4 regions of the Paenibacillus sp. NPDC101420 genome follow, and region 2 is predicted to be linked to each of the others. Evidence: riboswitches for the same ligand, from Rfam matches in the RefSeq annotation. Region 2 holds a riboswitch; each other region holds the start of a gene.
What was found. A riboswitch is a leader RNA that binds a small molecule or an ion and turns the genes downstream of it on or off. The one in region 2 is predicted to bind cyclic di-GMP.
Positions count from the first base shown of each region.

Region 1: linked by a shared signal. The riboswitch ahead of ACQKMP_RS19050 (anti-repressor SinI family protein) and the one ahead of ACQKMP_RS19620 (choice-of-anchor A family protein) in region 2 are both predicted to bind cyclic di-GMP.
Region 3: linked by a shared signal. The riboswitch ahead of ACQKMP_RS23560 (glycosyl hydrolase) and the one ahead of ACQKMP_RS19620 (choice-of-anchor A family protein) in region 2 are both predicted to bind cyclic di-GMP.
Region 4: linked by a shared signal. The riboswitch ahead of ACQKMP_RS04260 (DUF6612 family protein) and the one ahead of ACQKMP_RS19620 (choice-of-anchor A family protein) in region 2 are both predicted to bind cyclic di-GMP.

Region 1 covers NZ_JBNNSE010000004.1:260,705-266,757, forward strand. Annotated here, with positions in the region: gene ACQKMP_RS19045 (2-oxoglutarate dehydrogenase E1 component) at 1-1,528, opposite strand, end outside; cyclic di-GMP riboswitch class I at 2,000-2,084, shown strand; gene ACQKMP_RS19050 (anti-repressor SinI family protein) at 2,112-2,267, shown strand; gene ACQKMP_RS19055 (helix-turn-helix domain-containing protein) at 2,470-2,799, opposite strand; gene ACQKMP_RS19060 (TasA family protein) at 2,969-3,574, opposite strand; gene sipW (signal peptidase I SipW) at 3,666-4,253, opposite strand; gene ACQKMP_RS19070 (hypothetical protein) at 4,255-5,529, opposite strand; gene ACQKMP_RS19075 (aldo/keto reductase) at 5,819-6,053, opposite strand, start outside.
Region 2 covers NZ_JBNNSE010000004.1:387,211-392,918, reverse strand. Annotated here, with positions in the region: partial or broken gene ACQKMP_RS19620 (choice-of-anchor A family protein) at 1-1,152, opposite strand, end outside; cyclic di-GMP riboswitch class I at 1,263-1,353, opposite strand; gene ACQKMP_RS19615 (hypothetical protein) at 2,035-2,238, shown strand; gene ACQKMP_RS19610 (winged helix-turn-helix transcriptional regulator) at 2,683-3,057, shown strand; gene ACQKMP_RS19605 (NAD(P)H-dependent oxidoreductase) at 3,122-3,664, opposite strand; gene ACQKMP_RS19600 (sporulation protein YjcZ) at 4,139-4,240, opposite strand; gene ACQKMP_RS19595 (hypothetical protein) at 4,271-4,426, opposite strand; gene ACQKMP_RS19590 (hypothetical protein) at 4,605-4,835, opposite strand; gene ACQKMP_RS19585 (N-acetylmuramoyl-L-alanine amidase) at 4,929-5,282, opposite strand; tRNA gene ACQKMP_RS19580 (tRNA-Thr) at 5,337-5,408, opposite strand; gene ACQKMP_RS19575 (MTH1187 family thiamine-binding protein) at 5,503-5,708, opposite strand, start outside.
Region 3 covers NZ_JBNNSE010000006.1:150,260-156,312, reverse strand. Annotated here, with positions in the region: gene ACQKMP_RS23570 (discoidin domain-containing protein) at 1-1,262, opposite strand, end outside; gene ACQKMP_RS23565 (glycosyl hydrolase) at 1,314-2,834, opposite strand; gene ACQKMP_RS23560 (glycosyl hydrolase) at 2,988-4,538, opposite strand; cyclic di-GMP riboswitch class I at 4,551-4,630, opposite strand; gene ACQKMP_RS23555 (sugar phosphate nucleotidyltransferase) at 4,767-6,053, opposite strand, start outside.
Region 4 covers NZ_JBNNSE010000001.1:917,085-923,137, forward strand. Annotated here, with positions in the region: gene ACQKMP_RS04250 (ABC transporter permease) at 1-297, opposite strand, end outside; gene ACQKMP_RS04255 (serine hydrolase domain-containing protein) at 347-1,519, opposite strand; gene ACQKMP_RS04260 (DUF6612 family protein) at 1,819-2,667, opposite strand; cyclic di-GMP riboswitch class I at 2,785-2,876, opposite strand; gene ACQKMP_RS04265 (Cof-type HAD-IIB family hydrolase) at 3,083-3,883, opposite strand; gene ACQKMP_RS04270 (pseudouridine synthase) at 3,915-4,679, opposite strand; gene ACQKMP_RS04275 (RsmB/NOP family class I SAM-dependent RNA methyltransferase) at 4,682-6,053, opposite strand, start outside.

The DNA.
Region 1 (6,053 bases), 130 kb from region 2:
TTTGTACATCTTCAGCTGTAAGAATTTTTTCACGCTGTAGCCGCTCCGCATACACCTTGTAAACGGTTGGATGATTGCGTACCTTACCGTACACGATAGGTTGTGTAGTTTCAGGATCATCCATTTCGTTATGTCCATGACGACGATAGCCGATGAGATCAATAACGAAATCCTTTTTGAATTGATTGCGATATGCACTAGCTAAACGAACGGCTGATATACAGGCCTCAGGATCATCAGCATTGACATGGATAATTGGAATTTCATATCCTTTGGCGATGTCACTCGCATAATGCGTTGAACGGGAGTCTTCGCTTTCTGTCGTAAAGCCGATCCGGTTATTAACAATGATATGGATCGTCCCGCCATTCTGATAACCTTGAAGTTTGCCAATATTAAGTGTTTCTGCAACAATCCCTTCACCTGGAAAAGCAGCATCGCCATGCATCAGTACCGCCATAGCTTTACTGGTATCAATCTTCGGCAATCCGGCTGTGCTCCGATCTTCTTGAGCAGCACGAGTGAAGCCTTCCACGACAGGATTGACGAATTCCAAGTGACTTGGGTTATTCGCTAGTGTTATTCTTGTGCGTACGGTTTCTCCTTCACGGACAGCGCGATCTGCACCCAGATGGTATTTCACATCACCCGTCCAGCCATAGTTAATGCCTGTAGAGCCTTCGGAAGGGAAAAGCTCCTTGTTCGGAGAATGATGAAACTCTGAAAATATAATGTCATAAGGTTTGCCCAAAATATGTGCAAGAACGTTGAGGCGACCACGATGCGCCATGCCCATCAGAATATGCTCTGCGCCGTCATGCGCAGCAGCGCGTACGATTTCATCCAGCATCGGTACGAGTGCGTCATTGCCTTCCAAGCTGAAACGCTTCTGACCCACAAAGGTTTTGTGAAGGAAGGTTTCAAATTGCTCTACTTGGATCAGGCGGTTTAGCAGCTCTTTACGTTCTGCATTATTTAAAGGCGCTGGTGAGCTTGTGGATTCTGCCTGTCTGTTCAACCATTTCAGTTCTTGTTCTTCATGCACATGCCCGAATTCATAGGCGATTGTCTTGGTGTAAGCCTGACGCATACGCTGAACTGCATCCCATCCGGTATGCACATCATTCGGCGCATTCTCCCAAATGAGCGTGGCAGGTAGTGCGAGCAGATCCTCACGAGTCAGCTCATAGGTTTCGAGTTCAAGATATTTAGCCATGGGATTGTGATCGCGCTCAAGCGGATCAATATCAGCGGCCATATGGCCATATATACGAATATTAGCGATTAGCTTGGAAGCTCTTACTGCCTTTCTAAGCCATTCGGTGTCTCCCGAAATGCGAGGCTGTGGAGCCGGTTCGCTATCCGGTGTTAGGGGTGGGGGACCCGAATTTGTAAAAAGCTCGCGATAATTATTCTCTACGGTGGAAGGATCTTTCACAAACTGTTCATATCTTTCTTGAATGTAGCCTAAATTGGGTCCGTAATACTTACTCCAAATGGATTCGTTATAGGGCTCTTTGGCTGCCATGAATACATCCTCCTTAACGGATGAACTCCATACGTGACATTTTGTGTCAACGCTTACTGGAGCTGTGATGATTGCGGTTTCATTTCTCATCTTATTGTGCTACTTTCCACACGTGTAATCAATTCATTCTTTCGTCCAATACGTTCGCAAAATGGTATGGGTTAGCTTGTTCTAATGAAAAGAACGCTGTTTCTTCTCATTACCCATTCCTAAGGCCCACTAAAATGATTCTAATATCCTTATTTTTAACTAATAGGGAAGGAAGTATCATTATATTGGCTTAATTAATTTTATGAATGGGACGAGTATCGTGTTAATAGGACAAGATATCGCACAAAAGCGCTTCTATTTTTTGTTTTTTAATGGAAAAACTAATCAGAAATCGACACACTTTTCCACTTTAGTATAGTATAATGTTATTGCAGTTAGCGATTTTCATATATTTCAAAGTAGATCCTTTCGTGTAAAGGGTCCAGTAAAAGGTAAACCTGCCGAAAGACAGGGGCACAAAGTCGCGGGTCTAAGGTAGAAATACTATGACAGCCGGATTGCCTGGGGACGTAAAATCTTAGGAGGAGATTTTTTGGACAAGTCCAACCAGGGAAGCAACAGAGAACAGCAGGTCATTGATCTAGACGTTGAGTGGGTACATTTATTATTAGCAGCTAAGAAGGCTGGCATAAAGGCAGATGAAATTCGTCGATTCTTTCATGAGAAGACTGTGCAAGCCGTGCAGTAATACATTTAGTGCGTTATATTTTGAAAAAGGGCCCAGCAATAACTCGCTGGGCCCTTTTTCGGTATATAAGAAAGTATACAAGATAAATAGTCCTTATATTTTACTAGAATATAAAACGCCTTCGCGGTCCATGTTAGGAGGGCGAGGGCGCTTATGTTTAATAGTATGAGTAGAAGAGGATCTTATCAGGTCAGGTGGAATATTAATCCTTCTGATCAAGGCGCCATTTCTGGTAGTCCAGAAACTCCTTGAATTCGCGTTTGCTTATGCCTGAGGCCATAGCTTCCTGCACCAATCGGAACCATTCCGAATCTAAAGGTGACTCCTCAGCATCATTAGGTTCTCCATAGAGCAAAGCGTGGATGGATACCTGAAGCGCATCGGCGATCTTTTCGATAAACTGGATTGAAGGATTGGATTGGATGTTTCTCTCCACATTGCTAAGATACGACTTAGCAACATCCGCTCTGTCCGCAAGCTCAGATAGGGACAATCCCTTTTCTAGGCGGAGATGCTGGATACGTTGGCCCATATTTTGTGACACTATGCTGACGCCCCTCCGTAATTTTTGTTATTAGTATAGCAAATATCATTAAATTCGACAAAGTTTATTGTAAAGAGAAGAGCAGCATCTACTTATCCGCTTTCCGGAATCAGGATCTGCTGCTCTTCGAGTATTATATTAAATTATTCTATTAATCTTAGTAATCTTTTTTAGCACCTTGTTTAGCTACGAAATCCCATGTCAGGGTTATGCTATCGCCTTGGAAAATATTTTGATCTTGGTTATTTTCCACAAATTCGAATTGGACGGAGAAGCTGTCATTGGTGCCGGCTTTAATACCAGATGCTTCGGTGAAGAGTTGATCCCAACCAGTATTTTTTACGAGATCCGGATGTTGAGATTTTAAATCAGCAAGCGTAGTTTGATAGACTACATCTTCTGGAGAAACTACGGTTCCTTTATCGTTATTTCTAAGGAATTTGACCTTAATGAATTGGGCTAAATCCAGGTAGTTGTCACCTTTAGCATCCGTAATTTGAGTGGAAGTGTTCAGAATAATAGATCCGATATCGAGCGAACCATCGTTTTTCAATTTGAAGGATTTGGTTACAGTATCACCTGGTTTTAGGTTTGGAATATTTACGATAACTGAAGGGTCGGAGTTCAAATCGAGTGTACCTGCAGCAAATGTAGCAGTGCTTTGTGCAGTGTCACTAAAGTAAGCGAAGGTTCCTCCACCAATCAATGATAAACCCAGTGCTGCTGATGCTACGCCAAGACCCAATGTTTTTTTGATACCCATAATTAAAATTCCTCCTCGGTTTTGTGGTTTTTTTTATAAAAGTTATATATTGTAACTTCCGGTTCGTAAGCGGAAGCGGACAATCAACGAATTACTGTATTTCAGTTGGGGGTGGAGAGGCGGGCAGTATAGCAGCATTTTTCTTTTCGAGTGCAGCTACAGCCTTCCATGACGAATACAGAGCATAGAGCAGGAGCATCAAGCCTGGTACGATCATGAGCATGACACTTCCAGCTTTGGAAACTGCGAAATTCATAGCGTAACCTACGTAAGGTACGGTGACCCCGGTATACTCAGCTACAACATTCGTGGAACTGGTAGGGTTCATATCAGGCGCATCATTGTTATCGCCTTTCGTGCGATACATGGCTTCACCAGTAGCGTTGTTCATTGTTGCTTCTACAACACGGTGAGTAATGAGCAGGTTTTCTTCATTTCTAAAGGTGATCACATCGCCTTTTTTGAAGCGATTCATATCTCCTCCGGGTTTTAAAGCGACAATCGATCCGGTTTGAATCCCTGGTTCCATCGAACCTGAGAGTACCGATTTGATCTGGTATCCGAAGAAGGCAGGTTCACCGCCGGAGGCCTTTGATAAAACTACGGCTACCACCAGCAGAATGAATATCACAAGCATGATGCTCGATAATGTATTGTTGATCATTTTTTTAATCCGCATATTATTCGCCACCTTTAACTTGTTGAGGGTCCGAAGGGGCTGGTGTTGCTACCGGTGGGGAAGTGGTTGTATCTTCCGCTTTTGGCGCCTCCTGAGGAACCGCTTGCTGTGGTACATCTTTTGGAATCGTTAGCTCTTCACCAATTTCCGGAACGACCGGGTTAGTGGCTGGGGCTTCAGGCTGTTCTTTATTTATGTTCTCTGGAGCAGCTTCACCTGTCGGTGGAGTCACTTCCGATTTTGCTTTCTCCTCAGCTTCAGCTTTCGCTTTGTCCTCGGCTTCTTGCTTTTCTTTTTTCTCAAGTGCCAAACGTTCTTCTTCTTTCTTCGTTTGTTCCAGCGCCTCTAGTCGGGCTTTCTCAAGTGCTTCCAATTGTTGTTCACGGGTTTGACTGATCAATTGGAGCTGACTCTGAAGATTGCTGATTCCTGAAGTAGCCGATTCTTTAAGACCATTCATTTCAGTATTGAAATTTTCATAAGTGGAGGTAAGTTCGCTAGAGATATTGCCGGCCGGCTGACTAAAAGGAATCAGGAAAGGTAACGGCTGCTGAAACGCCTCGTTGCGTAACTCGGGTTGTCCATATACATCACTGGTCACTACCGAAGCAAATGGAAGCCCGATGTCGTGTATGGAGTTTAGATATTGGATGACTCCCTTTAAGGAAGCATTCAGGGATTCAGAGATTACACCGCTTTGATTCAGGCTGCTTTGCAGCTCTCTGAAGAATTGTTCATCCTTGATTTCTAGACAGTTTGAATCTAGAGAGGTCATATATCCTCCAATCTGGAATAGGACGGCTGCTGCTGCGTTCAGCTCACCATTGATTTCGTTCCAAATTTGGCTGTTGGTGGCCAGTTGCTCATTCACGCCATCGATTTGAGATTGAAGCGCGGAGATTTGTGTGGAAATCTCTTGCGCTGCGACATCAAGCTCATCCAGCGTCATGCCTTCTATTCCCGAAACGTCTGAGAGACTGCCTGAAGGGGTATAGCTTTGCAGCGATCCTTTTAAAGCAGTAGCTCTTTCGATATGATCTTTGAGTTCTGTTAGAAGCCCCTTGATCGAGTTTGGAAATACTTCGCAAAAGCTAATTGTGCTAGTGGTTTGCGTAGTAGCTCCAAAACCACCATAGGTACTACCCACTTGCTGTGAGGTAGTCAGAAACAAGACGGAGACAGCCATTCCTGATTGCAGAACACGTAATCCGATTTGATTCTTTCGTTTAGGTCTTCTTTTTGCTGATCTGGGTCTCAGAGGAATACCTCCCCTCAATGTCTTGAGTTTCTTTGGTTCGTTATTATTGTTCTTTATTGAGAACAACTTCTGTAATGAATAATACATGGAATAAATTGAAAAGAAAACTGTCAATAAGTCTCGTTTGTGCTCTATAAAGAACAAAAATGTTAATTTATCTCTATTTATCTCGGTTTATCGCTTGATATCTATTTTTATTCGCAATAGAGAACGATGCATAGGAGGGGGAAGTATTAAAAATAGCCTAATCATGCGAGAGGCACGATTAGGCTATTAAGAATTCTTGCGAGTTTAATTGTGGGCTTAGTTAGGGAAGACGAGTACCACGTGAACTAACATATAGGTCATACCATTCTTTACGAGTAAGCTCCAGCTTGTCCGCATCGGCGCAGGCAGCGATGCGCTGCGGATTCACAGTCCCAATCACAGGCTGAATAGCTGCCGGATGTGTCATTAGCCAGGATAGCACTATGGCTTCGGGTGTTGTTCCTTTTTCGTCTGCAAGTTGTTTAACCATGGCAGCTGTCTGGACGATATTCTCT
Region 2 (5,708 bases):
TGGTGTTGGCGTCACGGTCGGCGTTGGTGTTGGTTTTGGTGTGTGTGTTGGCTTTGGTGTGTGTGTCGGCTTCGGTGTCGGTGTTGGCTTTGGTGTGTGTGTTGGCTTCGGCGTTGGTGTTGGCTTCGGTGTCGGTGTCACGCACGGCGTAGGCGTCACGGTCGGCGTTGGCGTTGGTGTTGGTGTCACGGTCGGCGTCGGTGTTGGTGTCACGGTTGGCGTTGGTGTTGGCGTCACGGTCGGCGTCGGTGTTGGCGTCACGGTCGGCGTTGGTGTTGGCGTCACGGTCGGCGTTGGTGTCGGAGGTGGTTCTTCCCCTCCATATGGATACCAATGCATCTGCACTCCACCAGCAAATCCCTTTGCAATCAGCGTCCCATGCAGTTCACCGGAATTATAAGTTACTTTTGCAAGCGGAGCTAGGATAGTTCCTTCTATTGTTAAACTTCCAATGTCAACAGTGCTAGCTTCATAAAAATTAAATAATACCTTGTTAGGGCTACCTCCCCAGATTTGAAAGCTTGGAATGTTAACTGAACTTCCGCTAACGTTAATGATAACTGTGGCGCTATTTGCAATATTAAACTGTAAGCCATTAGCACCAGCGAAATCGGCAGCACTAAGATTAAGAACGTTAAATGGTTCCGAAGCATCAATCGTTATTTTCCCATATTCCTTTTTGAAAGTTCCTATTGTAGCAAGCGAAGAGAATTCATTAGAACGTCCAATAAGAAATTGCTCTTCAGCATCAAAATCAATAGGAGTCCCTTTTCTCGCTGGTTCTTTAAGATCTACACCGTTGCTGGAAAAAACACCACCATAAACGGATGCTCCATGAACAGTCCCATTAGTAAAACTGATGTCATTACCAGCGATAAGAACATCTCCACCTGGATTATCCTTGGATACGCCGTAATTCTGCAAAGTAATATTACCTTTGGCCGCAAGGCGCCCATGAACCTGATCATTAGATTGTTTGAAATCCCCAAAAATAAAAGTATTAAAATTCCCTGCAATACCTAACACAGGTGTAGGAGTATAGGGAAGCACCTCCCCAGCCGCATTTACCAAATGACCTCCAGAAAGACCACTACCTACTGTCAAAATCCCCGCTAATACTAGTGCAAGCAGCGGTTTCATTCTTCTTTTCAAAAAGCACACCTCCTAAAACTATGATTTATATTTAATCAGAATAATTACCAGAAACTCTAAAGGACCTAACAACAAAAAAGACCGCCAAAAAAGAAGTGGAATTCCCTTCTCATGGCAGTCGGACGGTCATAGCGCATTTAAGACACTTTAGACTCCTGGACTTTGCGTCCCACCCTTTCAGGCGGTTTGCTATTATCATGATAATATATGTATTGACTTGCGGATTAGAACTAGCATTTTAAGCATCCTATTAAATAATCGTCTATGACTTTTAATACTTTTGAACTAATAATAGTTTAGCGCTCCATCCCCACAATTGTCAATCAATTCCTTTTGATATCCATACGCGTAAGCAAGCACAAAAAAAGCGCCTAAAGGCGCTTCACACAAAGGTTTTCCTTCAATTTTAAAGTAACTTTATCCAACCTAATATCGATATCCATAATGAAATACTTAGAATCAAACCAAATACCATTCCACGGTGGAGACTTCCTTCCTCTTTCATCCTAATTCTCCCTTTATATAAGTCTGAAGCATTATTTTTTATTATTACAATTTTAATATATTTTATTCTTTCTAATTTAGTTGTGAATTCAATCACATTGGACTAGCTGTTTAGAAATACCATTGATTATTTTTGGAATATCGGGGTAGAATACGAATATACGTTCCCATTAGAGGTGATGAGATTCATGAATAGAGCTGAAAGCAGGGACAACATGCTGGTCAAATCTTATTTATTGCTTCCGATGATTTTATCAGCTTTCGAACGGGACTCCGCCATTCTATTCTGCACATTTACGAACACCTACCCCCTATCTGGAGGTTCTTGAAACAGCCGCAGCAGTTGCTACAACAGATCTAAGAGATGTTCGTTCAGAGATGAGAAAACGGGGAATCAAGGTTTATGAGCAGAACAGACTTAACACGGGGATAGAAGCCAAATTTATATGTCGTGGATACCATGAACGAATGCTGCTGTTAAACGACATCGTCGCTGCCCAAGCTGCCATTCATATGCGCAGATATCTCGGTCTGGATATTTCATCTTTTAAGAGCTATGAAGAGCAATATCAGATTAAGTGAAGTAGCGAAGAAGCTGCCCCCCCTCCCTCATTTAATTAGCGAACAAAAAAATAGGCCTTACCATGGGAGTTGGCAAGACCTGAGAGATTTATACCACAAAACACTGGGGGGTGTTTGGTGTCTTCAATATATACCTTGAACCTGAAAATAAGATGATGCTCACATGAAAATTACATTAAAAACTTCAATTCGTCGCTTAGGCTATCCGCTTGGCACTTTTGATTTCCAACCAAAGAGGCCCGCTTCGCCGACAGAGAAAATCGACCGATTGATAGTTAGCCACGAGTGCTTTGAACAAATTGTTTCAAAATGATATAGTGAATTCGTTCTCACAGGATGACTTGATAGCAGGTTGTAAAACATAATAAAGTCGGGACCTCAGTACGGAGCGACAACAGGCGTTTGCCTTTTCGTTGAATATTTTCTGAAGGAGGGTAATAGCCCATGAGTGATGAAATCTGTATACCGCCTGGCATTCAACAGAAGGACACTAGCTTTGGCTACACCTTGTCTATTATTAGTGGTAAATATAAAATGACTATTCTCTACTATCTCTCTGAAAACAAGATCGTGCGGTTCAATGAACTGCAACGGGGTATCGGTACAATACCTTTTAAGACATTAAGCGTTATGTTGAAAGAACTGGAAACCGACTGTCTCGTCAGGCGCGAGGAATTCCCCCAGATTCCCCCTAAAGTTGAGTATTCCTTGACCGAGAAGGGCCAATCGCTTATTCCGGTGCTGGATATGATGTGCACTTGGGGAGAGAAAAACTTCGTTCCAGCCGCGCAAGAGATAACCATACCTTTTACGATTTAACGACAACTTATGACAAAAGCAGCATTTCCATTAATGAAAATGCTGCTTTTTGCTTCAAATCTAATTACATATTTTCGATAAATTCAACATAGCCTTGCGAACTGATATCCAATTTATTTAAGTAATCCGTACTTCCTACCGTCTCAGATTCCGTGCCATAAATGGCATAGAAGGAACGATAATCAGCGTTGCAATACAAAAAAGTCGTGTCAAAGGGAGATAAAATACGGTCAAGCCCGTAGCCGAGTTTACCTTCTTCACTAAAGTCTTTTGCACTTCCTCCGGCAGTTACAGCTAATGCGATTTTTCGATTTCTTAATTTATCACTCTTCGAGCCATATGCCCATCCGTAAGTAAATACTTCGTCCAGCCACTTTTTAAGCAGAGGTGGACTACTAAACCAGTAGACAGGGAATTGTAAGACGAGCTTATCATGCGCTTCAATCAGCTGTTGTTCCTTTTCCACGTTGATTTTTTCATCGGGATAGGCTTTGTACAGCTCGTGCACCGTATATTTGTCTGGATATTTACGGAGTTCTTCGATCCAGCGTTTATTAACGACGGATGTTTCGATGTTTGGGTGCGTGACGACAATAAGTGTTTTCATTGGTGTATCCTCCATGTTTGAATCAGATTTAGGACTTGAGTATACCTCCCACCATGACATCGCGTAAGTATGCACTTTTAGTTCACGTACTTACCTAAAGGTAAGCACTGCAACCTGCCTGCACGTGATTGATGTATAGTCTTCGGGGCGAATCTCGTCTTCGGTGTACACCCAAATATCACACAAGAGAGACTGGGTCATTCCGCCATTTTACTTGAGTAAAGGTTAGACGGATGTAACGTTATGTGTATGAACTCTATATCACTGATAAAAAAATTTGCCTGAACGCAAAGAAATACCCCACCATTACTGGAAGGGTACGGTACTTCCGCATAATTTCAACATAATCCATTTGGGATACTCGCCTACCACTTAAGGTTGACAGGGTGCGTTTTTGATTATGTATGAAAAAAATCCACCAGCATGAGTACTGGCGGATTTAATAAGGTGCAGCTATATTGGGAGGTTTGAAACTTAAATAAACAAAGTCTTAGAGATGATTACCAACAAGATAAACAGAACCAGAATTGCGGCGGTAGAAGTAAAGCCACCATATCCTCCTGCGAATTCGCCCATTTTAACTCCTCCTTTGTAATTGAATACAATTTAAAATATACAAGCTTTTGTAATGATGACCAGCAGGATAAAGAGCACTAAGATTGCCCCTGTGGATGTAAAGGCTCCACCAACAAAACGTTCAGGTTCACGTTCACGTTCACGTTCACCAACGCCGCAACAACGTTCTCCACGTACTTCGCCCATTTGTCAATTCCTCCTTTTTAATTGGATACAAAACTAAGATATGCGGGATTTGTATCGGTGCTTGGGTAAAAAAGAAACGAAAATAGTAGGCCTGTTGCGGGATCCGACATTTCGTAAAAAACAAAAAAATACCCACCAGCCGAAGCCAGTGGGCGGTTTTTCCCGGTTTTATGATTTTTTAAATAAGGGCTATAGCCAGCAGAGTGAACAAACTCAAGGTTAAGATGTCATTTGTAGCAAAAGGATTACCAAAAAAAGCTGAAGTGTGCACAGATCCGTTATGTTCCGTTCTTAAGTAAACATTATTTCTGTCCACATTTGTAATTACGCCTACGTGCTGTCTACCATCTTTAGTCAGAATCCGCACTCTTCTATTCATGTAGCGCAAGCAGCTGCAATAAGCATCCATCAGGAAACTCCCCCTCGCTCGTATTACTTTATTTTATGATGAGAGGTTACGCCGGTAACGGCCAGCAGCGCCCAAAACTTCCGGCTCGACAAATTAACTTTCCAGTTCACTTTGTAAGGTTAACTGTCTTACTTGCTCTTTCTTGCCGTTTACGAGTACTACCACTTTATTGTCATTGTTGCCCTGATTCGCTGTTTCCTTCTTTTTCAGCCCTAGGTACTTTGCAATCCCGATCACATGGCTATCAATGATTGCTTGGATAACCACATCTTTTTTGAGTTTGGCAGCGTCGGTTGCCACATCCAAAAATAAATTCTCCGTGAGTACTGCAGGTATGTTGCTCTCACGCACCACATGCAGTTTTTTTGCCTTTTGGCCCCGGTCGTTGGGGACTCCATTACAAGCGGAAAAGACACTCTTTCGGTAGAAGAATGGTAGAAGAAACAAAAAAGCGCGACTCCCCAAACTTCAAGAATCCGCGCCAAATATGGTTTTTTGGGATGCTGGTGAAGGGAATTGAACCCCCGGCCTACGCATTACGAGTGCGTTGCTCTACCCCTGAGCTACACCAGCTTAAGCCGATTTTTCTGTCAAACAAAAAATATTATACAACTTTCAGCCAGAAACGCAAGCCTATTTCTCCCTATTTCCCTACTCTCCCGAACTGCTATTCCACCTGTAGTTTACGCTCCACAGACTCCAGCTTTCCACGGCTAGTGGAGGGTTTATCGCGGCGGTCGTCTATTTTAAGTGAGGTAGAGACACGCTCTGCACCTGCGGAAAAAGGAGACTCGTGCAGCGCTTCGACTGCAGCAAAAATACGCTGAAGAGGCCCTTCGATGATTGTACCCATGGATGTAAGCTCATAAGTAA
Region 3 (6,053 bases), on a different contig from region 2:
TCACGTTCCCAGCCATCCGGATCTCCACATTCCTTCCCGGTTCCCTTCTGATTACCACAGGAATCTTCACTGTAGCTCGGCCAATACGCCCAGCCCGGAGCAACAGTTTGTAAATGGGGCGCGATTTGCTTCCCCTTTTTATTCAACCAGTCCGCAATCGTCAGGTTCACTGCCTTAGAACGATTAAATAACCCTGGCTCATTATCTACCTCATAATATTGAAAATAAGGGCTATATTGTTCAAAATAATCTGTCAGCTTTTTCTCCGCATCAGCAGGCAACGATCCATCTGCCTTAAGCTTAATATCACCAGTATGCAAATACAGAGCAACCGCCTGCATGTTGTAATCCTTCAATACCTTGTAATATTCCAGCATATCTGAGCAGGATCTCCCGACATCACTGGCACAACTGGTACGCATCACATTGCCGCTATAAGCCATCCCTAGCCATTTGATAACATAAGGCAAGTGCGTAACCGCACCTTCATCAAAGTAAAACTGTTTATTATTCACTACTGTTCCGGTCAGTGTATAGCTGCCATGAATAGGCTCGGAAATTGGAGCGTTAAGAGATTCTAAACGGAGATTATCCCAAGTCCACCAGGAATATTCGTCTTCTTTGTCACTGCAATATAAACAGCGAACCGTTTGCAGCTTCAATTCGTTCGTTCCCAGCTTCAATTGCTCCTTGGGAATGTATAATTCATAGGATTTTTGAAAGCTATATTCACTTTCTGTGCCCGATACGCCCGCAATTTGAATGATCCCTGACAATTGACGATTGGAAAACACACTCATTTGCGGCACGGATTTATAAGCATCCAGAATTCCTACGCTAAATAAGACCCCATTCTCCGGGATCTTATTTAGCTGATAGGTGATCGTTAATTCCGGCTGGGTCTTTCCATTCAAGCCTGCAGGCAAGCTCTGAAGAGCCGATGATTTGAGCGCTGAAGAAGGAACATTAAATACCTTCTTACTGCCAGAAGTGCCACTCGCAGCGAACTCAGCTGCTGAGCCATCATGTTGTCCCAGATTCCAGATCACAGTACCATCCGGTATTTCTGCTGCAACATCACTTCCTGTAGCTAATCTTGGTATATTGGCACCTGCCTTATAATCGTTCGTCTTATTCGTTCCGAAAACAGAGACAGACAACAGAAACAAGACGGTTAATGCGGTGAATTTCAGTAATAACAGTAATGGTTTGTTTGCAGTTATCCTATTTTTTCTATTAGATATTCTCCTCGTTATTCCCATCCATAGGTCCTCTCTTTCTTCCGGAATGTCTAACACTATCATTTCATTAGATTAAGGAAGGAACAATGCCCCTTGTGGAATCACCTGCTGCTTCTGGCTGGAACTCTCCCACAGCAAGCGAAGATTAGCATCTCCTTCATTCTCATAATATTCAATTTGGATATCATAAAGTGTTCCGGCTGTGAGCGGGATACTTCCTTTATGAAGGGTTGCACTTTGATTTTTCCAATTATCGATGATCAGCTTTCCGTCAATCCAGACACGGACTCCATCATCAGAGGATGCCGAAATCGTATATTTTTCACTGAATTTGGGTTTGAGCTTCCCTTTCCAGCGAACAGAAAAATGATCTTCATCTATCTCCTGTGCAGGTGACCCGCCATGCCAATTAAAATCAATCTTACGATCATCGCGGATAAGTACCGCTTCTCCCTCTAAATCAGTATTGTTATAGTATTCTCCAGTCAAACCCATTGGAGTTACCGGGATTACCGGTGCTATCGAAGGGCCTCCTGTTGTGAGAACGTAATCCTCTCTCGATACTATAAACGAGTCATTCATAAAGCTTTTAATTGACTGTAGCGTATTATTTTCTGTCAGTAATTTTCCCCAGGTCATCATATAGACCCATTTATTTTGTTTCTCGGTTAATACTTCCGGGTTCGGCAGCTGTCCGCTCTCCCCGATTCCGATAGGTTTACCATCAGCAAGTGCGAGCAGATCCTCATAGTAGGACTGCTTATAATCGTTATTGTAGATATCCGCAGCCAGAACATCGAGTTTATCCGCACCGGGATAATATGCAGCATAAGGATCTGCCCATTCATTCGGCGCATTCGGATTCCACACCCACAGTAGATTATTCAGTTGATGTGTATTTACAAAACGATCATAGACAATATTCCAAAGCGCTGAAAAATTGTCCTTTTTCCCCCACCAAAACCAACCGCCGTTCATTTCATGGTAAGGTCGCCATAAGACTGGAACTCCGGCATCACGCAGCTGTCCCAAATAGCCAGCGATCTCGTCTAGATCAGAGATTAGACTCTTATACTGAGCCGTCCCAGGCGTAACATAAGTATTAAACTTCTCTTGACTGAGACTTCTGTTTACATTGGACCATTCTGGAGAAGTTCCCGGCAAACTCTGATGGAATGTCATGGCTACAATGCCACCCTCTTGATGCCACTCCATTGCACTGTCTATAACAGCTTGTCGCTGTTCTGCGATCGTCCCTTCGGGTTGATTATTAATTGCCCCCAATTCATAACCATGTAGAACGGCATTTTGTCCCGATGTATTCTTCAGCTTATGAACCAGTTCATCTGGACTTTCTAGATAATCATGCTGGCCAGACAGGATTCCTTTGCCACGTAGATTCACCAAATTACTCAGCAGTTGCTTGGCTTCTTCAGAAGCTGATGGATTGCTTGGTATAACCGGAGGAAGAGCGGAAGAAACACTCATAGCCTTCGGAAGACCCTTAACCTCTCCCCAAGGCAGCAAGGAAAAAATAATAAACACCGGTAATATAGTAAACAACAATCTGTTTTGCTTATAATATTTACGCAAATAAATCCTCCTTTCGGTAGCTGTACTGCCTCCACAGGTGCTAAATAAACATACCTGTTATCGGACAATCGTCTTCTGACCTAATGAGGACTATAGCTTAGTAGCTCTGCAATAACGCAGAGCCACTAAGGATCGACCTTTAATTTTCATCAATCAGGAGACATCCGGAAGATAAAGTGCACTTGCTGGAACTGTCTCTTTAGCTTGACTAGCACTTTCCCACATCAAGCGGACTCTCGCATCGCCTTCATTTTCGTAATACTCCACCTTGATATCGTATAGCTGGCCAGCCTTCAGCGTTATATTACCCTTACGCTCAGTACCACTTTGCTTAGTCCAACTATCAATCACGGATTGCCCATTCACCCACACACGGATGCCATCATCTGAGGTAGTGTAAAATGTATATTGCTCATCATATAATGGCTTAATTTTACCGCTCCAACGTATGGAGAAACGATCAATCCCGAGGGCGGCATCCGGCGATCCTTGCCGCCAATTGAAATCGATAATTGCATCAGTTCTAGTAAGAGCTGCTGTTCCCGATAGCTGTATGTTGTTGTAATATTCTCCTGCAAGCCCCTTCACAAGAGGAATTGCTGCCTCACCCTCTTCTTCGGGAGGTGCCGGCGCTGGTGCAGCGCTAGGTGTCGGTACCAGACTAGTATTTAATTTATCTCTAGTTAGGGTATAGTTGCTATTCATAAATGTTTTAATTGTATCTGCACTGTTATTCTCGTAAAGCATTTTTCCCCAGCTCATCATATACGTCCATTTACTTTGTGATTGCTGAAGCTTCTCCAGATTAGGCATTTCACCATTCTCCCCGATCGCAATCGGTTTGCCTGCGGCTAGACTCAACAAGCTGTCATAGTATTTTTGCTGGTAATCATTTTCGTATATATCTGCTGCCAGAATATCTACTTTATCAGCACCTGGATAAGTTAGCGCATAAGGATCTGACCAAACATTGGGAGCATTCGGACTCCATACCCATAACAAATTATTTAATTTATGAACGTTAACAAAACGGTCATACATAATATTCCAAAGTTTAGAAAAGTTATTTTTCTTCCCCCACCAGAACCAGTTCCCGTTCATTTCATGATAGGGTCTCCAAAGCACCGGAACATTGGCATCGCGCAAGCTTTTTAGGGAGACTGCCACCTTATCAAGTTCAGCGATCAGATTGTTATATTGCTTGGTACCCGGTGTAACGTAACTATCGAACTCATTCTGACTAAGTGTTTTTTTCACATTATCCCAGTCATAAGAGGTGCCCGGCAGGTTAGCATGAAAAGTCATAGCTACGATCCCGCCCGCTTTATTCCAGTTGATCGCGCTGTTCACCACATTTTGACGCTGCCAGGCCATCGTTCCTTCTGACTGACCGCTGATCGCGCCCAGTTCATAACCGTGAAGAGCGGCATATTGTCCGCTGGTTCCCTTCAGCATATTGTTAATTTCATCTGGACTTTCTAAATAGTCATGTTGACCAGCAATAATACCTTTTCCTGAGATCGAGTAAAAATAGTTAAGCAGCTTTACGGCTTCAGGTGAGGCTCCTGGGGTAACTGGCGTTCCAGAATTTGAAGCAGCTATGACAACAGACGGCGAAATTCCAACAGTAAGCGGAAGTGCAGTCAGAAACAAGACGAGTGTCAGAAATGCGCCAAATAATCGATACGTACGGTAAGCTTTCAAAATAATCTCCCTTTCGGTAGCCAGGCTGCCACTCTTTCGAAGGCCCTATAGCTTTGCGTCCCTACCTTTCGATAGGTTTGCCTTTTCAATTTAAGAGAAATAATCTCTCTTACCGTAAGTATCGACGACAATTAATGATATATTTAGTGTTTTTATGACTTTTTTTGATAATTGAGTCAATTTACCTGTTTCAAGAAATTTTGGATTGGTTAAATAGATAGGTTAGACCTATGAAATGAATTGTTGTAGTTCTATATCATTCCAGTCTAAAGTAATACGAATGTTATCTTCTTCTACTAATTCAGAACCCGTCTGTACCTCTATAAACTCGACATCCGTCAAAGCAAGGATCGCGTGCTTCGTTCCTTCCGGTATACGTACCACGTCCCCAGCCTTCACATTATGTTTTTTCTCATTCAGCACAATACTTGCTTCGCCGCTGACGATTGTCCAAATTTCACTACGCTTGCGATGTAATTGATAGCTGATATTATTCCCCTCGGATATAAAAATCCGTTTGGTCAGCACTTCATTGCCTTCATCATATTTCACATAATCAATAACTTTGTAATGGCCCCAGCGGCGTTCCTCGTACATCGGTCTTTGTTCAAAGGTCTTCAGCACTTCTTTAATCCGTGGGCTCTCAGCTTTATGGGTAACTAGAATCCCATCCGGGCTAGCCGCAATGATCAGATCCTTCGCACCAATTACCGTAATCGGAATATCCAGCTCATTAATCAAGCAAGTCCCCTCAGAATCCGCCGTTACAAAACCTTTTCCTACATGCTTGCTGCTCATTTCCTCTGTCAGCGTATTCCACGTTCCAAGATCCTTCCAGAATCCATCATACGGCTGTACTACAATATGTTCTTCTTTCTCTACCACTTCATAATCAAAGCTGATGGAAGACAATAGCTTATACTGCTTCTGCAATTCTTCATATCCTAAAGGCAACCCTTTACGCTGCAAAATATCTAACAAGTACCCTAAGCGGAAGGCAAACACTCCACAATTCCACAATGCATTTTGCTCGATGAGCTGTTCTGCTTGTATACGGTCTGGTTTCTCTTGAAAGTGACTCACCTTCATAAAACCATTTCCCCCCGCCTCTTCGGTGGTAGGAATAATATATCCGTATTTCTCTGAGGCATGTTCAGGAACAACACCCATTAGGGCCAGATTTGCTCCACTTTCCAGCATGGTCCCCTCAAGCATAGCTATGGTATCGAAAAAGGATGCTTCTACATAAGGGTCAACAGGCAATATTGCTACCGTCTCCGCTGGAGAAACACCTGCCACTGAATAAAGATAGGTAGCTGTTAAGGCGATAGCCGGAAAAGTATCCCGACGCTCCGGTTCAACGATAATCGGCACATGACTTCCCAGTTGGCTTTGTATCATTTCTACTTGGCCGCGGCCGGTGGCCAGATAAGATGATTCTGCCATCCCTGCTTCCTCCAGCTGTCTCCAGACACGTTGTACCATGGATTCTGGTTCACCTTGAGGGCTTTCAAG
Region 4 (6,053 bases), on a different contig from region 2:
CGTAATGAATTTCCCGGTGCGAATGAGCATTTGTAAATTCCAATCGGCAAAATCCATGGTCAAGTAGTTGATCAACATCGTGGCACAAAAATAAGAGAGCATCTGAGAGAGCGACATCCCGTTAATAGAGGATTCTCCACTATAAACAGCGCTCCATATGTAATACTGCACCAAAAAATATAGCGGGCCTACAAAAATAGAAACCATCGAATGCGTTCTGTACGCACTCCATTCCTTATAAGTAACAAAAGCAACCGCTCTCATAACGCGAAAGCGGTGCTTTATCTTCTCAAACATAAGTCACATCCTGCCTATCTTTGATATCTCACAACATATAATCTTATTCTTATTCGAGTCCGGACCAGATCACATTGTTTGTACCGAAAATCGCTCTACCGTCCCATATATTTTTATGAAAAGGGATATACCAAACGGCAATCAGCTGTTCAACCGGATCAACGACCAAAGAACAAGACCCCCATCCTTCATGAAAAAAAGTGCCTTCAGAATAAGATGTACTTTCATTATATCGAAGGTCTGGCCCAAGACCGTATGGTCTATCTGCTCCTCCATCTCCCCATGCGTAGTTTGGAAGTTTTTCAGAATTGAACCGCTTGGTCATTTTCTGAACAGCCATCCGACTTAAGATATGACCACCTTCGTATTCCCCATGGTTAAGCAGCATGATTCCGAACTTTTGTAGATCATTAACGGTTGAATACATTCCCCCACCCGTTCCGGGAGTCTTGATTTCTTCCTCAGACCTTTGTTCTTCATCCGTAATTTCCCCGTTTTGCAGCTTCTGAAGATATTCCTTGGCTTCTTCCGAACGAATAGCGATCCTACCAGCTTTCTCAGGCGGTATATCAAAGAAAGTATCTGTCATGCCTAACGGTTTTACAATGTTGTCCATTATGTAATCTTCTGCAATAACACCTGTTATTTTCTCGATAATTGCACCAAGAACCACGTATCCGAACGATGAATACATCCATTGAGTCCCTACCGGAAAACGAATACCATAGGAAAGTCCAGCTTTAATCCAGTTTTCTTTTCCAAGCTCTGATTCATAAATATACCACCATGCACTTTTATAGTAGGTATCACTTATAGTGCCATGATCAGGTGCGATGCCGGAGGTATGCGTCAGTAAATGAGCAATTGTAATCGGCTTAAAAGGATCGGCATCAAACTCCGGAAGAATAGAACTAACTGGCTGCCCCATAAAAATTTCACCATCATCTGCTAGCTGCCAGATCGCTGTTGCCGTAAACAGCTTAGTAATAGAAGCGATTCGAAATATTGTATCCGTTTTCAACTCTTGGCCGCTATCTTCTTCGTAACTGAAGCGCCCCCCCGCTCTATTAGCAAATATTTTTCCATAACGACTAAGAGAATAAATATAGCCATCGGCTACTTTCTTATTACAGAGATCCTCATAAAAATGATTAAGTGCCTCTAATCGGTCCTCCCTGTAATTCACTTCGTTCAGCTTGCTAAGCTCTGTGGATGATAACATTATTCGCACTCCCCCTATCAATCATTAAAAAGAATAGCAATTCTCAAAAATGTAAATTTAACCTAACTTATAATACCTTTTCAATATAATAGTTACAACATGATATTTCATACACTATTAAATTAATTCAGATTATTAATCACATAAATAGCATGTACTAAAATCCTAATAATTGGTAGGTCAATTTTATATTTATTTATTTTTTACATATCTCACTTCCTGTTGGCTACTGTCATGAATGGAGCAAAAAGCGCTGTTCTACTGAACAGCGCTTTTTACTCCATATGAAAACGACCTTATTATTCTAGTTCGGCGGGCTTTACAATGGTTGTACCTTTGTTATTCTTGGAATACTTAGCTTCGATTTTCGTGTTGTATGTATCCTTTTCTCCATCACTTATCAGCACATAACTCAGATCGACTGTCAGTTTTTCCGTCTGCCAGGTCTTAGTATTGACGAATAATTTCCACGTTACGCTTTTGGGTTGAACTGTCTCACCATCCCAGAGGTTCTCCTGGTCATAGAGCTTGATTATTCCCTTAGCTGCTGTCGGATCGGTTACCGTGAATTGCAGGACTGTCTGAGCACCAGCAGTGCTGACTTTCATAGATTTTTTATATTTTTTTACCGAATCAAGCATGGAAACAGGATCGTATTGACCTTTGGAGTAAAAAGAATCCCACTCCATCTTCTCCAGTCCAATCCAATACTGCGCATCAGGATCGATTGGCTCACCGTCATCGTCGTAACCTTCATCTTCAGATTCATCGATCAGTTCACTTCCGTCTACAAGATAGTAAAACTCCTTGTCATTGGCATATAGACTGTACGTTGTTTCTAAAAGACTACTATCAACGGTGCCGGCTGCAGCAAAATTCGGCAGTCGATTAATATCCAGCTTCAGTGTGTTAGTGTTGCTGATACGTACCCCACCGCTCTGAATATCCTGTTTTTTGATCACATCTAAGTGAAAATTCTTTATTGCTTTAGAGGCTGCCGTTACTTTGCTAATCATTTGATCCGCGGTTACTGCTGTTGTGGTAGCGGCAGACACGACTTCAGGATTAGACATCCATCCGATCGTTCCGGACAGCAATAAAGCACCTACTGCCAAACTAGTGCCTATTGTTTTGAAAAAACTGTTCATGTACTTCCCCTTTCGGCCCCTTGCGATAATGTAACGCCGTATAGGTCGAAATAATAAAAGAGCTCAAAATTGACTACATATTCTTAGAGCTATCCTTTATGCTTCATAAGACATCCCTATGGCGGCCTGGCGATCATTTCCTTCTGTAGAAAGGCTTTAGACCCATGGCTTTGTGTCATCATCTTTCGATGATTTTACCTTTAACGCGGACAATCAATTAGTTTTAATTAGCTTACGGACGCATGTCCCACCGCTAATTTTATCATGGTTATAATTACCTGTAAACGACTTATCTTCCATTTCTATTTACCGTCGATTTACTCGTATCCTTATGTCAACGTAAAAAAAAGCATAAAACAGGACTCCAGTCCGCTTTATGCTTTGCATCTAAAATTATTTTACAGGATCAAAAAGATTAGGATAAACAATATTTAACCAGCGCATCACGCACACCATGCTCATTGTTCGAACCCGTAACAGCATTCGCTGCCGCTTTTACCTCTACAGGAGAATTATCCATCGCCACGCCCATCCCCGCATAGGTAAGCATAGAAATATCATTAAAATAATTACCGATTGAGAGGACTTCTTCTTGCGGAATTCCCAGCTTCACAGCGAGATTTCTTAATGCGTTTCCCTTAGAAGATTCGGGATGCATCAAATCAACGAAAAATTCACCACTCCGCAAAATATTGTACTCAGGAGCCCAAGTACGCCATTCACGTTCAGCTTCGTCAAGGATTTCTGGCTGTGTAAATACAGTAAACTTAACAACCGGTTCACGGAAATCTTCCCATGCGGGCAGCGTCGCTGGCACAATACGGAAGTGCTCATACATATAATTAGCTTCTTTAGTCAGATTCTCTACATTATCAACATACATATCAAAAGCAGTATTCACATCATAATGAATATTGTGCTTACGGCAATAGTCAATATAGGGGTCAAGACCACGTGCATCCATACCATATTGGTGCAGCACTTCTCGATCTTCCACTCGTACCGTCGCTGCTCCATTGTGACCAAGCACGTAACCAGTCAGCCCCATTTCCTCCATGAAAGGAATCGAGTTCTGTGGACTGCGTCCCGTACACAATACGATTTGACCGCCAAGACGTGTAACCTCAGCAATAGCTTCCTTATTCTCAGAGCTTAAGTGGTGATCATCATTTAATAGCGTACCGTCCACATCTAGTGCAATCAGTTTGTATCTCATACTCCACCATCCTTGTCTTTCTTTTTCTATATTATCCTTGAGATGATTCTGCGCCTAAGAGTGCCAGTTCCTCTAACGTCAGTTCCCGACAAGCTCCAAGCGGCAGACTTTCATCCAGCTTCAATTCTCCCATAGATACACGTTTCAGAAAAGTGACTTTTTTGCCTACCGCCTGAAACATACGCTTCACCTGATGAAATTTCCCCTCAGTGATGATAAGTGAAATATGGGAAATCACTTTGCTGCCGCGCTCTCTTCCAAGAATGGTTAAGTGTGCAGGTAAAGTAACGTAGCCATCTTCCAGCTCCACCCCTGCTGCAAAAGCCGCGACATCATCCGCGTCTACATCGCCCTCGATGGTTGCCTCGTACGTTTTCGGGACATGCTTACGTGGCGACAGCAATTCATGGGCAAGCTTCCCATCATTAGTGATCAGCAGCAGTCCCACAGTATCCTTATCTAGCCTTCCTACAGGAAACGGTTCAAACTGTGCATACTCGTGCTTTAAAAGATCCAAAACCGTCCGATCCCGCTTGTCCTCCGTAGCTGACAGGACACCCGGGGGTTTGTTCATCATAAGATATATGAATTCACGGTAGGTAACAACTTCTCCCCCTACCTCTATTTTATCGGCATAAGGATCCACATGGAACCCACTATCTTTTACCACGGTCCCGTTCACCAATATTAAGCCTTGTTTAGCTTGTTTACGGATATCACTGCGCGACCCCACTCCAATATGGGACAACACTTTATCTAATCGTTGTTTTTTGGCGGGCTTACCTGATTGGCTCATTGCTACATCCACCTCCAGCCTGCGGGATATTCGTTCTTGAGTATGCCATCCTGCCACTTACCCCAGCCTGCGCTGTAGCCATCAATGCAGACCAGAACGTATCCCTTTTGGGCACTTCCTATTCTAATAGAGAGACGTTCTTGAGAAATCGACAACGTCTCTCCTTTAAGATAGGAAATAGCTTCATGATTCGTACTGGAGAGTGAGACACTTCGGCAGCTTTCTTCCGGATGCAAAGCTGTAGCCATTGGATGCCCTGGAATAAATCTTCCGTTACGGATTTGTCCTACATACCATCCCGGGCGGATCGTCTTTAATCCATTTAGTCTTTCCTTAGGAAGTGGAGAAATGTACAGATGGTCACCGAACAGAACCGGATATCCTTGCGGTTCCCAACCAAGCTGATCTCGCACAAAATTTTCATACGCAGTCAAAGCTTGCTCGTCACCTGAAACTTGCCGACCACGGTCAGCGCCACCAGTAGGTTTGTGAGAGGGTTTCCCTTCTTTCCCCCGTCTTCCTTCTGATTTATTGGATGATTTAACGTGTGCTGCACTTTTTGGAGTAGTAGTTCTTGCTCTTGCAGATTCGTTTAACTTGACCTCTAAGTGATCACGTTCCTCCATTGAGCGCTTAGTTCCCCCATGTTGCAATACAGCCATGAAATGTCCTTCGCCTTTCACCTTATGCGGCCACAGTCTTGCTGTTCCTGAGAGTTCTCCGAAGCCAGGAGCGAATGAGCCTGTACCTCCTACCGTCACCACTGAGAATTGTGGATGTTCAGAAATAAACTCGGCTATAATTTCCTCATTTTCTTCTGTAGCAAAGGTACAGGTGGAATAGACAAGTGTACCTCCCGGTGCCAATGCTGTTGCAGCAGAACGTAAAATATCCCGCTGCATGGAAGCATATTTGGCAGGTGTACCTGAATCCCACTGCTTCACCATGTCTTCATCTTTACGGAACATCCCTTCACCAGAGCAGGGAGCATCAATCAAGATCTTGTCAAAAAAAAGCGGGAATGCAGCCGCGATATGATCTGGACTTTCGTTCAGTACAATACCATTACGAACCCCATACAGCTCCAGATTTTTAGCTAGAGCTTTAGTCCGTTCTGGATGAAGATCATTACTAACCAGCAATCCTTTACCTAACAGCTTGGCTGAAATCTGCGTAGATTTCCCCCCAGGGGCGGCACATAAATCAAGTACACGATCACCTGGTTCAATATTAAGCAATTCCACAGGTGCCATCGCACTCGGCTCTTGAATGTAATATAAACCTGCGTGGTAGTGAGGATGTTTACCAGGTCTAGCCCCATTCTCTGTATAAAATCCTGTCGGACACCAAGGAATGGGTTCCAGTCCCAAAGTA